DNA from 3 places in the Glutamicibacter sp. HZAU genome. Region 3 is predicted to be linked to each of the others. Evidence: riboswitches for the same ligand, from Rfam matches in the RefSeq annotation. Region 3 holds a riboswitch; each other region holds the start of a gene.
The links. Region 3 has a riboswitch for thiamine pyrophosphate ahead of thiM (hydroxyethylthiazole kinase). Riboswitches for the same ligand answer to the same signal wherever they lie in the genome.
Positions count from the first base shown of each region.

Region 1 (5,364 bases), on a different contig from region 3:
AAGCAGACCACCGGCACCAACATCACCCAGCGCTTCCTTCAGGTCATGGGCGCGCACAAGCTTGATGCCATGACCCGCATCCTCGAATCCGAGGAATTCGACGGCGTGATCACCTTCGTGCGCACCAAGATGGCTACCGAAGACCTGGCCGACAAGCTCAAGGCCCGCGGCTTCACCGCCGCCGCCATCAACGGCGACATCCCGCAGCAGCAGCGCGAGCGCACCGTGGAGAACCTGCGCTCGGGCAAGATCGACATCCTGGTGGCTACCGACGTGGCAGCCCGCGGCCTGGACGTCGAGCGAATTTCGCACGTGATCAACTTCGACATCCCGCATGACACCGAGTCCTACGTGCACCGCATCGGCCGCACCGGCCGTGCCGGCCGCAAGGGCGACGCAATCCTGTTCATGACCCCGCGCGAGAAGTACCTGCTGCGTGCCATCGAGAAGGCGACCCGCCAGCCGGTGACCCAGATGCAGCTGCCGTCGCTGGATTCGGTCAACGACCGCCGCATCCAGAAGTTCACCGACCGCATCGACAAGACCATCAGCGGCCAGGACCTGACTACTTTCCGCGAGATCGTGGAGAAGTTCGCTGCCGAGCACGAGGACCTGGACCACCTGGAAATCGCGGCTGCACTGGCTTTGATGGCCCAGGGCGGACGCCCGCTGCTGATGACCGAGCCGGTCATGTCGCCTGCGAAGAAGGCCCGCATGGATCGCCCGGAGCGTGGCGAACGCGGTGAGCGCGGTCCACGTGCCCGCAAGACCGCTGCCGAGGGCAACGCCATGTACCGTCTGGCAGTTGGCCGCCGCAACCGCGTGCAGCCAGGCTCGATCGTTGGCGCACTGGCCAACGAGGGCGGCTTCGATTCTTCGGAAATCGGCGGCATCGACATCCGTTCGGACCACACCCTGGTGGAGCTGCCAGCAGAGCTGAGCAAGGACCAGTGGCGTGCACTGTCCAAGACCCGCATCGGCGGCGAAGCCATTGATCTCCAGCTCGACAATGGCCGCAGCCCGCGCCGTGACGACGATGGCGACCGCGGTGGTTTCCGTGGCAGCCGTGGCGGCTACGGTGGTGGACGTGGCGGCCGTGGTGGATTCGGTGGCGGACGCAATGGCGGACGTGGCGGATTCGGCGGCGGACGCGGCGGCAAGGACCGCTACAGCGATTCGAACCGCAGCGGTGGACGTCGCGACTACTAAGCCTGCAGCGCACAGCTGAATAGCACTGGATAACGCCCTTGGGGCAAGCCGAAAGCTTGCCCCAAGGGCGTTTTCGCATGCCCGGGCTAATTACTCGGCAGGGGTCCCGACGGGGATCTCGTCCCCGAGATAGACCGTGCCCCCGCTTTCCAGGAACTGCCTGCTTTTCTGCGCCATCCCGGCCAATGCCGCCTGCGCCTCGGCCGAGCCGTATTCGTCGCGGATATCCTGGGAAATGCGCATGGAGCAGAATTTCGGCCCGCACATGGAACAGAAGTGGGCAGTCTTCGCAGGCTCGGCCGGCAGCGTCTCGTCATGGAATTCCTGCGCGGTGACCGGATCGAGGGACAACGCGAACTGGTCATTCCAGCGGAATTCGAAGCGAGCCTTGCTCAGCGCATCATCCCGTGCCGTGGCACCCGGATGCCCCTTGGCCAGATCTGCCGCGTGCGCCGCGATCTTGTAGGTGATCACCCCGGTCTTCACGTCATCCCGGTTGGGCAGCCCCAGATGCTCCTTGGGGGTGACATAGCAGAGCATCGCGGTACCGTAGCGGGCAATCTCCGTGGCGCCGATGGCGCTGGTGATGTGGTCGTAGCCCGGCGCGATATCGGTAACCAGCGGGCCCAGGGTGTAGAACGGGGCCCCGTCGCACAATTCCTGCTGGCGCTCCACATTCTCGCGCACCAGATGGAAGGGGATATGCCCCGGTCCCTCGACCATCACCTGCACATCATAGTGCCAGGCGCGCTTGGTCAGCTCGGCCAGCGTGTCCAGCTCGGCGAATTGCGCTGCGTCGTTCGCATCCGCGATGGAGCCCGGGCGCAGCCCGTCGCCCAGCGAGAAGGCCACGTCGTACTGCGCGAAGATCTCGCACAGCTCATCGAAGTGGGTGTAGAGGAAATTCTCCTGGTGGTGCGCCAGGCACCAGCCGGCCATGATGGACCCGCCGCGCGAAACCATGCCGGTCACCCGGTTGGCGGTCAGCGGGATGTAGCGCAGCAGCACGCCGGCGTGGATGGTCATGTAGTCCACGCCCTGCTCGCACTGCTCGATGACCGTGTCGCGGAAGATCTCCCAGGTCAGCTTGTTGGCTTCGCCATTGACCTTCTCCAGCGCTTGGTAGATCGGCACGGTGCCGATGGGCACGGGGGAGTTGCGGATGATCCATTCTCGGGTGGTGTGGATGTCATCTCCGGTGGACAGGTCCATCACCGTGTCGGCGCCCCATTTGGCGGCCCACTGGAGCTTGGAGACCTCTTCTGCGATGGAGCTGGTCACCGCCGAGTTGCCGATATTCGCATTGATCTTGACCAGGAACGCCTTGCCGATGATCATCGGCTCGGATTCCGGATGGTTGATGTTCGCCGGGATGATGGCTCGTCCGGCCGCGAGCTCGCTGCGCACCAGCTCGACATCGCATTCCTCGCGCAGTGCCACATAGCGCATTTCCGGGGTGATTATCCCGGCGCGCGCATAGTGCATTTGCGTCACGCGGGCTCCGCCAAGGGCCCGCAGCGGAGGGGCTGAACGTCCAGCCCATTCCGCGCTGGCCGTGCCGCGGCGGACCGCCGAGCGCCCGTCGTCGTGCAGATTGCGCTCGCGGCCTGCATAAGCCTCCACATCCCCGCGCTCCAGGATCCATTGCTCGCGGAAGGGCGGCAAGCCCTGGGTCGGTTCGCTTCCCGGTCCGCTGGTCCGATACACGGACAGCGGCTCGTTGGGCTTTCCATTGGGAGAGTCTGCCAGATGGATCTGCGTGACGGGAACAGAAATTCCCGCAGATTCGCGGTAGGCAAGGGTGTGGGCAGGGTGCTGTTCAAATTGTTCCACTGGGGAAACTCACTTCCTTCGCCGGCATTACCCGGACAGGTTCAACGGTCGCGGACGGCGATAGCCCGATCTCAGCCCTTGCCAGGGCACCCGTGTGGTCGCGAACAACTTAGCACGCTTGGGAGGAGGAAACGCAAATCCAGTGGTCAGAACGGTGACATCAATTCAGGATGCGGGCAATGGCCCGGCGGCAGGAGCTAGCTTGTACAAGCGATCAGCCTCTTGCAGCGCGAATCGGGAATCTGGGGAAGATGGCGTGGCAGAAAGCTGGCGAAGCAGCGCGGGCGAAGGCTGAGGGGATGGCCGCGCCATGGGGCACTAAGAGCGGCAGATAAACGAAAAGAGAAGCAATCTGGAATCAGATTGCTTCTCTCATTGCGAGCCCCCTGCCGGAATCGATCCGGCGACCTCGTTCTTACCAAGAACGCGCTCTACCACTGAGCTAAGGGGGCAACAGGTAAATACTTTACACAGGTTTTCGAGGTTTGCAAAATCCCCCGGGGATTTGTTGCTGACGTCACAATATTCCTAATCAAGACGGAAATGGGAGTCGGGTTGCCTAGGTGAATTCCGTGCGCGTGAGAGCTTGCTTCATGCCTCCTGGATTACTTTCGCGGCGCGTTGTGGCGACTCCGCGCACCGGATGCCAGATGTCCTTCCAGGCAATCCATAATCCCAGGGTCGAGGGACTGGGGGAGTTGAGCCTCCTGTGTTTTACGGGGGAGATCTGTGGTTCTGCCACGAGGGAAAGTGTCGCGGGATTTTATCCTGCGCGTCTGGGCGAATCCGTGATTGACCACAAGGGACACCTCAGTGAGAATCGTCACCCGAGCACCTTTTGTCCCAGTCTTCGTCCTTGAAGATCTAGGGTGAGTGGCTAATCTCAATTTGACTAGTAGTTTTATGGAAATTTCGGGGTGTTTTCCAGGTTGGTTTACCGATTTTTCTTTGCCGGGAAATGCGTGTAGAGTATTTACTCGTTGCCCCCTTAGCTCAGTGGTAGAGCGCGTTCTTGGTAAGAACGAGGTCGCCGGATCGATTCCGGCAGGGGGCTCTGAGTGAGAAGCTTTCTTGGCTTCTACTGGATTGTTTCTCACTTGTGGCGGCGTAGCTCAGCTGGTTAGAGCGCACGACTCATAATCGTGAGGTCCCGGGATCGAGTCCCGGCGCCGCTACCAAATCAAAGATCCTCGGCTTCGGCTGAGGATCTTTTTTGGTTTCCGGCTTCGAAGCGGTCTTCAGGGACCCGTCGTTTCAAAGCCAATAACGCTTAGTTGTCCGCACCCTTTTCAGGGCTCCTTGTGCTGGCTTGCTGTGCCAGCGAGAGCAGTCCCTGGAAGGCCTTCGTATCGAAATTCGTCTCTTGTCCTGCTGCATCATTGGCATCATGGCCGTGTACTTCGGTATGCAAGCGTTGCATTTGCATATCGAGTTTCGTTGCAACAGCTGCCGCATCGGCGAGCTCCTGTACTAGATGTTCTGGAACCGCCCCCTCGTACTTGTAGAAAATTTTATGCTCCAGGCTTGCCCAGAAATCCTGGGCGATCGTGCGGATTTGCAACTCCACTACAACGTCGACAGGGCCGTCGGATAAGAAGACCGGAATCTGCACAATCGCATGGACACTTTTATAGCCGCTTGGCTTCGGGTTCTTGATGTAATCCTTGATCTGGATGACCTTCAAGTCATTTTGAGCGGTCAAGGTGTTCAGGACCTTATAGATGTCCTTGACGAAACTGCAGGTAATGCGCACACCCGCAATATCGCTGATGTTCTCGCGTATGGCAGTAAGGGACGGTGCGATGGCCCGGCGGGCAACCTTGCGCATGATGCTCTCCGGAGTTTTCACCCGGGAGCTGACGTGCTCGATTGGATTGTATTTGTGCAAGTACAAGAACTCTTCACGCAAGATCGAGACCTTGGTCAGCACTTCGTCCACCGCAAACTGGTATTCCATCATGAAGCGCTGGAAATCGTGATGGAAGGCCTTCGTCAATCGCTGCAACTCGGCCGGGGACGGGGTAGTTCCAGCAGCCGTGATTGCCACTGCACGCGTCTCGTCATCAAATGGGACTGAAATCCTGGATCACCTCAACAGATTGTGGCCCGGCCCGCGGTACGTTTCCGGTGCAGTTTCAGCCTAAGGGCATCTCCTAAGAATTAGACCAGAACCAAACGGGAATTCGTCCAGCTAACTTTCGGACTTTGCGAATCGGCCAACCTGCCCACCGGACCTGCCCCTCTGCAGTGAACTATCGTTGGAGGTGAAACTTCAGAAAGGTCCTGATGGAATTCGCTTCAGCTACCCGGCAGCTATGCCAC
Region 1 is NZ_SCKZ01000007.1:89,409-94,772, forward strand. It holds gene EKH49_RS12360 (DEAD/DEAH box helicase) at 1-1,209, shown strand, start outside; gene thiC (phosphomethylpyrimidine synthase ThiC) at 1,300-3,042, opposite strand; TPP riboswitch at 3,039-3,146, opposite strand; tRNA gene EKH49_RS12370 (tRNA-Thr) at 3,423-3,494, opposite strand; tRNA gene EKH49_RS12375 (tRNA-Thr) at 4,025-4,096, shown strand; tRNA gene EKH49_RS12380 (tRNA-Met) at 4,144-4,220, shown strand; gene EKH49_RS12385 (GTP pyrophosphokinase) at 4,313-5,089, opposite strand; gene EKH49_RS12390 (DUF2797 domain-containing protein) at 5,329-5,364, shown strand, end outside.
Region 1: linked by a shared signal. The riboswitch ahead of thiC (phosphomethylpyrimidine synthase ThiC) and the one ahead of thiM (hydroxyethylthiazole kinase) in region 3 are both predicted to bind thiamine pyrophosphate.

Region 2 (5,364 bases), on a different contig from region 3:
CCAGCAGCATAGCTCCGGCAAGGTTCTCGGCCGGTGCCACCTGCGGAACATATCCGGGAACCCATAGCCCGGCGGCAGCCAGCTCCTGGCGCACGGGTTCTTCGGTGTACAGCTGACGCGGATCCAGGTCGTGCGCGACTCCCCCGCCCGGTTCCAGCACGATAACCCGGTCCATATGCTCTGCCCAGGCTTCGAGCCGATGCTCGACCACAACCAGCGTGGCACCGGATAGCTTCGCGGCGTTCAGCACCGCATCGCGCAACGGCCCGATGCTCTGCGGGTCCACGTTGGCGGTCGGTTCATCGAGCAGCATGAGGCCGGGTTCCATGGCCAGGATGCCAGCCAGGGCCAAGCGCTGCTTCTGCCCGCCGGAGAGCTGCTGGGTGCGGTGGTCGAAGGACAGCGCGCCCAATCCGACCGCGTCCAGCACTTCGGGGATCTGCTGGCGGATCACGCCCGGATCCATCCCGAGGTTCTCCGCTCCGAAGGCCACATCATCGGCGACCCTGCTTTGCACGACCTGGGTTTCCGGGTCCTGCTGCATCAAGCCCACCGGGTGGCTCCGGCTGAACGCATCGTTGCCATCAATCAGCAGCTGGCCGGCAAGCTGCTGATCCTCATCGGCTTCCAGCAGCCCGGCCATTGCATGCAGCAACGTCGACTTGCCAGCACCGGATGGACCGAGCAGCAGCACCTTTTCACCGGCGTGGATCTGCAGATCCAGCCCCGAGATGGCAGGTTCCTGCCGCTCCGAGTGCTGCCAGCCGAAACCAGTTGCGGTGATTGACGCTCCGCGCTGGGTCAGCGAGGCGGCATCGGAATTGGCAACTGAACTCATTTTGCGGTTTCCAGGTGTGCACGCCGGCTCGCCAGTGCGCTCAGGGCACCGGTCTTCGCCAGTCCGCGCGTGGCCAGCCAGGACAGCAGCCCGGCGATGACCAGACCGGAAACACCGGTGGCGATCACGTGGAAGATCTTCATCCCGGCGGTGTACTCGACGTAGTAGGCCAGGATGTATGCCTCAGTAATGCCGGCGAACAGGCCGGAGAACAGGCCTGCCAGAAGTGCCACGCCCAGGTTCCACTTGCGGTAGCGGAATGCCGCGAAGACCAGCTCCGCGCCCAGGCCTTGGACCAGGCCGGAGATCAGCACGGTCAACCCATAGTGCGAGCCGAGCAGCGCTTCAACCACGGCGGCCAGCAGCTCGCAGTAGATCGCGGCGCCAGGCTTGCGGATGATCAATGCGCCGAGCACCGCGGGGAACAGCCACATGCCGGTGAGCAGCGCGGTGGCTGGAGGGAAAGCCGCGAAGGCCAGCGAAAACAGGCCATAGCCGGCACTCCATGCCCAGAAAATGACTCCTGAAGCCACGGCGATCACCGATGCCACGACGATATCGACGACACGCCAGCCGGTACGATGCTTCGAAATTGTTTCGTTCACTGTTGGTCCTCCTATGGAAAGGAGGGGGGATGCACGGAATGAGGGCATGCTGCGCCTATCCGCATCCGAGATGCTCGACTTCCTTCGCCGGTACTAGCCGGGGCAGGTTCGAGGGTCTGCGATCCATCGCACTCTCAGCGTCCTGCGACTTCGTAGAAGTCTGACGCTCCCCTGTCGGAATAATTACTGCTCCCCCACCATACCGCAGGTATGCTGGGCAGAGGAACGATGTGTCACGAGCTTGATCGCGAGGAAAAAATGGATAAAGTGCAGAAACTTGTCACTACCGGAATCACCGTTGGCGCGGGCATGCTCGGTGGCAAGCTGGTTGATTTCATTTGGTTGAAGGCAACCGGCAGCAAAGCGCCACGCAAGGGCACCGAGGAAGCGGCTGAAGCGTCCTTCCGCCGCGCATTGGGCTTCGCGATCGTCTCGGCCCTGGTGGCAGCGATCATGCAGACCGTGGCCGACCGCAGCGCCAACAAGGTTGTTGCCAAGTTCACCAAATAGGCTTCGGCGGCAAGCCGAGAGCGGGAGCAGTTCAGCTGAACTGCCCCCGCTCTTTTCGCATTACTTGTCCTCTGGCGCTTCGGCCTTGGACATCGGTGTTGCTCCGGTGGGCGGTGCGCCATTGACCCTGTTGACCACAAGGCTGAGCTCATCGGAGAACAGGGTTTCCTTGGCCGCGTGCTTGGTGCGGTAGCCGGAACGGCCGATCATGTGGGCGGAAACCGGCGCTGTCAGCAGCTGCATGCCCCAAGCCAACGCGAGGACCGGGATCACCGCCCAGCTGCGCAGGTAGATGGCCAACCCGGCGAAGATCAGCAGGAAGCCGAGCACCTGCGGCTTGGTGGCCGCGTGCATGCGGGTGAGCATGTCCGGGAAGGTGAGCAAGCCGATGCCTGCGATCAAGGACATCAGGCAGCCGAGGATCAGCAGGATGGCGACGAGGATATCGAGGAAGAGTTCCATTAGGCATTCCTCTGATCCGAGACGAAGCGTGAGACGGTCACCGAGCCGATGAAGCCGAGCATGCACGCGGCAACCACGAACAGCAGGTAGTCGGTGTGCTTGTGCAGCACCATCTCCAGGCACAGGGCGGCGGAGATGATCAGCAGCATCACGTCCAAGGCAAGCACCCGGTCAAGGATTGACGGACCCTTGGCAACCCGGATCAGGCAGGCGATGGCACCCAGCCCGAGCATGATGCCGCAGATCCAGATGACGATATCCAGCATGTTTACCCCTTCCTCGCAGCGAAGTCCGGTCCGCATTCGCTCTTGATCGCCTCGTACTCGTCACGGCTGCCGATGGCCATGATCAGCCGGCGTTCGATGTCCCGGATAGCTGCCCGTGCCGTCTCCACATCCTCCGGCGACTGGATGTCGATGTAGTGCAGGTACAGGGTCGACGAGCTGCGGTCCACGTCGATCACGAAGGATCCCGGGATCAGCGTGAGCACGTGGCCCACGGTCATCACGATCAGGTCCGAGCCGGTGCGCAGCGGGACGGCGATGATCGCGCTGCGGGTGCTCTTCCCGCGGGCCACTGCCAGCCAGGCCACGTGGACGCTGGCCGCGACAACCTGACCGAGGAACCAGATGAACAGCTTCACGCAGTACCAGAGGTTGATCCGGCCCGAAAGGACCACCGGCGGCAGCGGGAACAGGTTCACGATCACCAGCGCAATGACCGCCCCGAAGATCATGTTCGCCAGCGAGAAGTCCTGCCAGAGGGCGCCCCAGACGAAGAGCAGCAGCAGCAGGAGCGGCCACTCCTGCCTGAGTGTCGCACGGTGGCGCACGCCGGAGGTATCCAGCGCATCATCGATGCGCTGGTCGCGCGGTTCAAAGTTCTTGTTCGGCATCATCCCTCCAATCAGAATGGCAAGATCGAGCTGATATATGGTTCGCGGGCGATCAGCTCAGCGGCCACCCGCTCGCAGAATTCGAAGATCGGCCCGGCAAAGACGGTCAGGGCGATGCCCGCCAGCACCAGCGAACCGGTGGCATAGCGCATGCCCCAGGGCAAGGAGTCGGCTTCCAGCCGCTTGGCCAGCTTCAAGCCCAGGCGCGGGTTCTGCGCACCGCCGGCCAGCGTCTCGTCGGCGACCTGCGTCGCTTCGGCCACCAGCTCCTGGTTGGGCACCTCGGCATCGGCGGCACGGCGCCAGAACACGCGGGCCCACACGCGGATGATCGCCAGCAGGGTCAGCAGGCTGGTCAGCAGCCCGGCGCCGATCACTACCCAGGTCAGCGGGTCGGCGTCCTGCGCGGCAGCATGCAGCAACCCGAACTTGCCCAGGAACCCGGAGAATGGCGGGATGCCGCCCAGGTTGATGGCCGGGATGAAGAAGAGCAGGGAGAGCGCCGGGGACAGCTTGGCCAGCGAACCGAGCCGGGTGACATTCGAGCTGCCGGCACGGCGTTCGATCAGGCCCGCCACCATGAACAGCGAGGTCTGCACGATGATGTGGTGGCCGACATAGTAGATGGTCGCGGCGATGGCCAGCGGCCCGCCCACTGCCACGCCGAAGATCAGGTAGCCGATGTGGCTGGTCAGCGTGAAGGAGAGCATGCGCTTGAAGTCCGTCTGCGCCAGCGCACCGAGAATGCCGATGACCATGGTCAGCGCGGACACCACCAGCAGGCCGGCGTTGACCGAGCCGCCCGGGAAGAGCAGGGTTTCGGTGCGGACTATCGCGTAGACGCCCACCTTGGTCAGCAGCCCGGCGAACACAGCGGTGACCGGTGCCGGCGCGGTCGGGTAGGAGTCCGGAAGCCACAGCGACAGCGGGAAGACCGCGGCCTTGATGCCGAAGGCGATCAGCAGCAGCACATGCAGGATCAGCTGCGGGCCCTGGCCCAATTCAGGCAGCTTCACCGCAAGGTCTGCCATGTTCACCGTGCCGGTGGCCGCGTAGATCATCGCGATGGCCATCAGGAAGATCACCGAGGAGACCACCGATACCACCACATAGGTGGTGCCGGCGCGGATGCGTTCAGCGGTGCCGCCCAGAGTCAGCAGCACATAGCTGGCGGTGAGCAGGATTTCGAATCCGACATACAGGTTGAAGAGGTCGGCTGCCAGGAAGGCGTTGGACACGCCGGCGAGCAGGATCAGGTAGGCCGGATGGAAAATCGACACCGGTCCGGGCTCATCGCCATCGGCCAGGCCCTGGCTGGTGGCGAAGAGCAGCACGGCGAGCGAAACAACCGTGGAGACCAGCAGCATGAACGAGCTGAACCCGTCGACCATCAGCGCGATGCCGAAAGGCGAGTCCCAGCCGCCAATGTGGATGGCGTAGCTTTCCCCGCCCCACACGGCGGCGAGCATCCCGGCTTCGAGCACCAGGGTCAGGGTGAGGATGCCGATAGTGATCAGGCGCTGCATGCGGACCTGGCGGCGGGCCAGGAACGCGGCACCGGCGCCGAAGATCGGCAGCACCACAGCCAACGGGGCTAGATCCAGGAAATTCACTCTTCCCCCTCGCGCACTGGGCGGCCTTCTTCATCGACGAATTCGGTCGTGTCCTCAGCCACCGGCGAGTCCTCTTCCTCGTCGTAGGCGGTCTTCTGGGACACCTTGATATCTTCGGTGTCATCGGTGAGCTCATCGGCGCTGGTCAAGGTCCAGGACCGGTAGATCATCGCGAGCAGGAACGCGGTCACTGCGAAGGTGATCACGATCGCTGTGAGGATCAGCGCCTGCGGCAGCGGATCGGAATACTCGTCCGCGGGCACCTCGGGGTTGAACAGCGGTGCCACTCCCTTGCGGCCGCCACTGGTGAGGAGCAGCAGGTTGATGCCGTTGCCCAGCAGCATGATGCCCAGCAGCACACGGGTCAGGGTGCGTTCGAGCACCAGGTAGAAGCCGGCGGCCAGCAGCACGCCGGTGACGACGAGGAAGGTGATATTCACG
Region 2 is NZ_SCKZ01000008.1:112,035-117,398, reverse strand. It holds gene EKH49_RS13570 (ATP-binding cassette domain-containing protein) at 1-838, opposite strand, end outside; gene EKH49_RS13565 (ECF transporter S component) at 835-1,491, opposite strand; TPP riboswitch at 1,506-1,626, opposite strand; gene EKH49_RS13560 (DUF4235 domain-containing protein) at 1,702-1,953, shown strand; gene mnhG (monovalent cation/H(+) antiporter subunit G) at 2,014-2,415, opposite strand; gene EKH49_RS13550 (monovalent cation/H+ antiporter complex subunit F) at 2,415-2,681, opposite strand; gene EKH49_RS13545 (Na+/H+ antiporter subunit E) at 2,684-3,310, opposite strand; gene EKH49_RS13540 (Na+/H+ antiporter subunit D) at 3,322-4,923, opposite strand; gene EKH49_RS13535 (Na(+)/H(+) antiporter subunit C) at 4,920-5,364, opposite strand, start outside.
Region 2: linked by a shared signal. The riboswitch ahead of EKH49_RS13565 (ECF transporter S component) and the one ahead of thiM (hydroxyethylthiazole kinase) in region 3 are both predicted to bind thiamine pyrophosphate.

Region 3 (5,364 bases):
CGGCAACGAGGCGGATATTCACTGATTAATTCGCGAAGGGATTCAATATGTATCAAATAGTTGATACATTAATGGCCATGAGCCAGATCCCGGCGAGCGCCATATCCATCGCTTTCGTTGGCGCAGTCATATACCTGTGGTTGCGCTCCGTGGCGCATCGGCGTGAGGCACCGGCTATCGTCCGCGCCCAGTCGCACTCATTCTGGTGCGCATTGATCGCATTCTTCGCTTCGACTTCGTGGGATCTGCCTCAGACGTGGCGCATTCCCATGAACGGGACCGATTCGAGTTCGGTTTTCGCTGCAGCTCTCTCGCCGGGAATCTGGATTCTTCTCGTTTACCTCATTGGCTTGTTCACCTGGCTCAAGGAACTCCAGCCGGTGCGCACCGCCTCACTGGAGGCGCGCACCCTGGCGACGCCGTTCCCGAAGTCCCTGGGGATTTTCGTCGCGCTGTTGCTGCTGGCCGCGGTGGGATTGCTGTGGCCTGCCTCCCGCGTCGAAGGGAGCGTTGGCATCCCAGAGTCGGAAACCACTATGTTCGATTCTGATGGCAGCTACTCCTACACCTCTGCGGGCCCAACCGATGGCCTGCTGCCCGGAAACCAAATGCTCCCGGTCTTCATCGTGGCTCTGGCAGGTATCGTCGTGGCCGCCGGGGTGATTGCAGCAGTGATCCTGAACCGGCGCCCCTTGGCCGGCATCACCGCCGAAGACAACCATGCCTTGCGCACGGTATGGCTCAACCGGTTGCTGCGCAATACCGGTATCGTGCTGCTGGCATTTTGCGTATCGGTGGCCAATTACTCGCAAGGCTATTCAACCGGTGGACCGTACGAGTTATTGAACTATGGCGCCCTTGCGGTGGCTCTTACGCTGTTCTTCTGGGGTCCGCGCACCACATTCTCGGCCCACTCCACCACCAGGGAACGGACCGCCTTCTCGCGCTTGCGAGATCAGCTCTTCGCATTGCAATACACCACGGCTACCCTTGCATTGCTCGCCGTTGCCATCGGCTGGTCATTCCTGCCCGTGGATGAGGAATTCCGGATGCCGACCAATGAACGAACTACGTGGATCCTGGTGCTCTTTGCCGGTGCGGCATTGCTCTACATCGTGCTCAATACGCTGTATCTGGGCTACGCCAGCAAGGTGGCTCGGCAGGCGAGTGCAGCACCAAAGCATCATGCACCCCTGCCCTTGTGGTCCTACATCGCCGCTGGCTTGCTGGTTGCCATCTGCGCTTACCTGCTATTGAATCCACCGCTGGAGACGCTTTGGGGGTTCGCTCCTCCGAACCGGGGACTAGTCATCGGGCTGTTGCTGCTGCTTGCGGCGGCGCATATGGGCTTCATCTGGTCCTGCCGCCGGGCGACTATTCCCTGGGCCGTCTCGCCAGCTGAAGAAATCTGGTATCGGCGGGTTCTGGAGCTGCGGTCGATGCGCGTTGCCACCAGCGCTGTGCTTGCCATGCTGCTGATTGGCTACGGCTTCCCTGCAGGCCTGGGGCTGTTTGCACTTCTGGTCTTCGTTGTCCCAGCGGTGATTTTCCTGGAGCGTCCTGGTACCGCGATGGTGCGTGCACAGCAGCCGACAGCAGCATCATGAGCACGCAAATCAGTGTCGACCTCGCGGCGGCCACTGCACCCTACGAGCAGATCCGCTTGCAGATCGCCTCGCTGATCACCCTGGGAGAATTGCCCGCAGACAGCAAGCTGCCCACCGTGCGCGCACTGGCCACCGACCTCGGCGTTGCTGCCGGAACGGTAGCGCGCGCCTACAAGGAACTGGAAGCCGAAGGTCTGATCACCTCCCGGCGGCGGGCCGGCACAGTGGTCAACGAACGGCTTCGGCCGGTGGATGCCAGCGAAGACCTGCTGGCCGCGGTGGATCACCTCTGGGCGCTGGCAGCCGCCCAGCAGGTCGATGCGGCCACGCTCAAGGCCTTGGTGGCGCGGCGCGAGCGTAAGTAACTTGTCCTTGGAACCGCTTGTGCGTACGCTCTATGGCAGTGACACGGGGTGTCGGAACAACCGACTGAGATGAGACCCGTTGAACCTGATCTAGTTCACGCTAGCGGAGGGATGTCGCATGGCTTTGCATGCAGTTGCCCAAGAATACCGGCAACAATCACCTTTGGTTTTCTGCCTGACCAACACCGTCGTAGCAAATTTCACCGCCAATGTCCTGCTGGCATCCGGCGCGTCCCCGGCCATGACGGATCTGCCCGGAGAGGCCGGCCCCTTCGCAAAGGCGGCTTCCGCCGTCTTGGTGAATCTGGGAACTCCGAGCACCGAGCAGCTGGCCGCCATGGAAGAAGCCGTGCAATCGGCGAGCGCAGCAGGCACCCCGTGGATCCTTGATCCGGTAGCGGTCGGCGCCCTGCCGGTGCGCACGGATTTTGCACGGCACATTGCCAGGCAACGCCCGGCCCTGATTCGCGGCAACGCCTCGGAAATCCTGGCCCTGGCCGGACGGCAATCGGCTTCACGCGGTGTAGATGCCTTGGATGACGTCTCTGCGGCCTTGGCGGCTGGACGCGAGCTGGCCCAGCAGCATGACTGCGTGGTGGCCATTTCCGGCCAGTCCGATGCCATCATCGATGCCACGCGGACAGTCCTGGTGCACACCAACGGCATCGGCTTGACGCGGATCACCGGCGGCGGCTGCGCGTTGGGCGCGTTCTGCGCCGGCATGATTGCGGTCCACGATGACCCGTTCGAGGCCGCCATCGCGGCCCACGGCTTCTACGGGCTGGCCGCTGAAAAGGCCCTGGAAAACAGCACAGGTCCGGGCAGCTTCGCCGTCGCATTCATTGATGCGCTGTCCGCAACCGATCCAGAAGAACTTAAGACTTTGAAGCACGAGGAACTGAACCATGCATGATTACGGAGCCTACCTGGTAGCCAATACTGCCAGTTGCACCCCGCGCAGCACCCTGGAAGTGATCGAAGGCGCCGTCGCCGGAGGAATCCAGTGGATCCAGCTGCGCGCCAAGGATGAAACCGCCCGGGAATTCTTCGAGCTGGCCTGCGCGGCCGCCAAGCTCACCGAGGGCAAGGCCCAGTTGCTGATCAATGACCGCATCGACGTCTACCTCGCGGCGCGGGCTGCCGGTGCAGCCGTGAACGGCATCCATATCGGGCAGAAGGATGTGCCGGTGCAGTTGGCCCGGCAGATCATCGGCGAAGGCGTCATCGGACTGAGCGCTTCCAGCGATGAGCAACTGTCCCAGGCGAACAAGGACGCCGCGGTCATCGACTATCTCGGTGTGGGGGCCGTCCGCGCCACCCCGACGAAGAAGGACCATCCCACTCCCCTGGGCCTCAACGGCTTTGCGCGTGCCACGACGTTGGCCTCGCTGCCCTGCGTGGCAATCGGCGCCATTACCCACGAGGACGCGGCAGCCATCCGTGCCGGCGGCGGAGCGGGCATGGCAGTGGTCCGCGCCATCTGCAATGCAGAGGATCCGCAGCAGGCCAGCGCGCAGCTCGTTTCGGCATGGGAGGCCGCCAAATGAACATCTTGTCCATTGCAGGATCCGATCCTTCCGGTGGCGCCGGAATCCAGGCGGATCTGAAGGCCATTGCCGCCAACGGCGGCTACGGAATGTGCGTGATCACCGCCTTGACCGCGCAGAACACCCATGGGGTGTCCGGGGTGCAGGCGATCAGCGGCGATTTCGTCCTCGCCCAGCTTGAAGCCATCAGCGCGGATATCCGCATCGATGCAATCAAGATCGGGATGCTCGCCAACGCCGAGGTGATCCGCGCAGTCACCGGCTGGCTGGACACCGTGGATGCTCCGGTAGTCCTGGACCCGGTCATGGTGGCCACCAGCGGGGACCGCCTGCTGGATGGCGAAGCGGCGCTCGATTCGCTGCTGGACCGGGCCACGGTGATCACCCCGAACCTGCTGGAACTGGCCAGCCTGCTGCGCGAGCCGGTAGCCGCATCATGGGACGAGGTGCTGCGCCAGGCCCAGCGCCTGGCGGCCAAGCACGAGGCCCTGGTGCTGGCCAAGGGCGGGCATCTGGCCGGGGCGGACTGCCCCGACGCGCTGGTAGCAGCGGACGGGGTGCTCTGCGAGCTGCACGGTGCGCGCCATGCCACCAAGAACACCCACGGCACCGGCTGCACCCTCTCCAGCGCCCTGGCCACCCGCTTCGCGGCCACCGGAGACTGGACCGCCGCGTTGGAGCAGTCCAAGGCGTATCTGTCGGCGGCAATTGCGGCGGCCGACCAGCTGCAGGTGGGCAGCGGGCACGGCCCAGTCAACCACTTCGCCGGGTTCTTCGCCGGCGCTGATCCGATGACCGGCTGGTGGGAGGACATCGCGGGCCTGCGTGCGGGCATCGACGAGCTGGCGTTCATCATGCAGCTGGCCGACGGCAGCCTGGAACGCGAGAAGTTCGAGTACTACCTGGCCCAGGACGCCCTGTACCTGCAGCGCTACGCCCAGGTGCTGGCGCAGGCCAGCGCGCTGGCCCCGGACCTGGATGCGCAGCGCTTCTGGGCCAAGGGCGCCGGGCAGATCCTCGAGGGCGAGCTGCAGCTGCACCGCAGCCACCTGGTGGAAGGGCTGGCGAACCCTTCGGCGACCACGCTGAACTACGTGAACCACCTGTCCTCCTGCACCGGGAGCTATGCGGAGCTGATCGCCGCAATCCTGCCGTGCTACTGGCTCTACCAGGACATCGGCAAGCGGCTGGCGGCGGCCAACCATGCCGGGCACCCCTACGGCGACTGGCTGGAGACCTATTCCTCCCCGGAATTCGACGAGGCCACCGCCCAGGCGATCGAGATGGTGCGCACCGCGTGGACGCTGGCCGACCCGGCGCTGCGCGAGAAAATGCGCCAGGCGTTCCTGCGTTCCAGCGAGCACGAGCTGGCGTTCTTCGCGCAGGCCCACGAGAACCGAGTAGAATTCTCTACGGCCTGAAACCCGCAGGGCCGGGAAGAGGAATCATGAGTTGGAGCATCCACGGCAACGGCAAGACCATCACCGAAGGCGAGGTAGTTGCCCCGGATGAGCGGCTGCATTGGCCGCAGACCGTTTCCATCGGCGCCCAGCACATCCTGGCGATGTTCGGCGCCACCATCCTGGTTCCGACGCTGACCGGATTCCCGGTCACCACCACCTTGCTGTTCACCGGCTTGGCCACCATCATCTTCCTGCTGATGACCAGGAACAAGGTGCCCAGCTACCTGGGTTCCTCCTTTGCCCTGATCGCCCCGGTGGTCGCGACCACCGGGTCGCACAGCATGTCCGGCGCCCTGGGCGGCATCGTGATGACCGGCGTGCTGCTGTTCATCGTCGGGCTGATCGTGCAGAAGACCGGCACCGGCTGGATCCACGCGCTGAT
Region 3 is NZ_SCKZ01000006.1:205,206-210,569, forward strand. It holds gene EKH49_RS10710 (hypothetical protein) at 78-1,607, shown strand; gene EKH49_RS10715 (GntR family transcriptional regulator) at 1,604-1,972, shown strand; TPP riboswitch at 2,007-2,101, shown strand; gene thiM (hydroxyethylthiazole kinase) at 2,091-2,885, shown strand; gene thiE (thiamine phosphate synthase) at 2,878-3,519, shown strand; gene thiD (bifunctional hydroxymethylpyrimidine kinase/phosphomethylpyrimidine kinase) at 3,516-4,940, shown strand; gene EKH49_RS10735 (uracil-xanthine permease family protein) at 4,967-5,364, shown strand, end outside.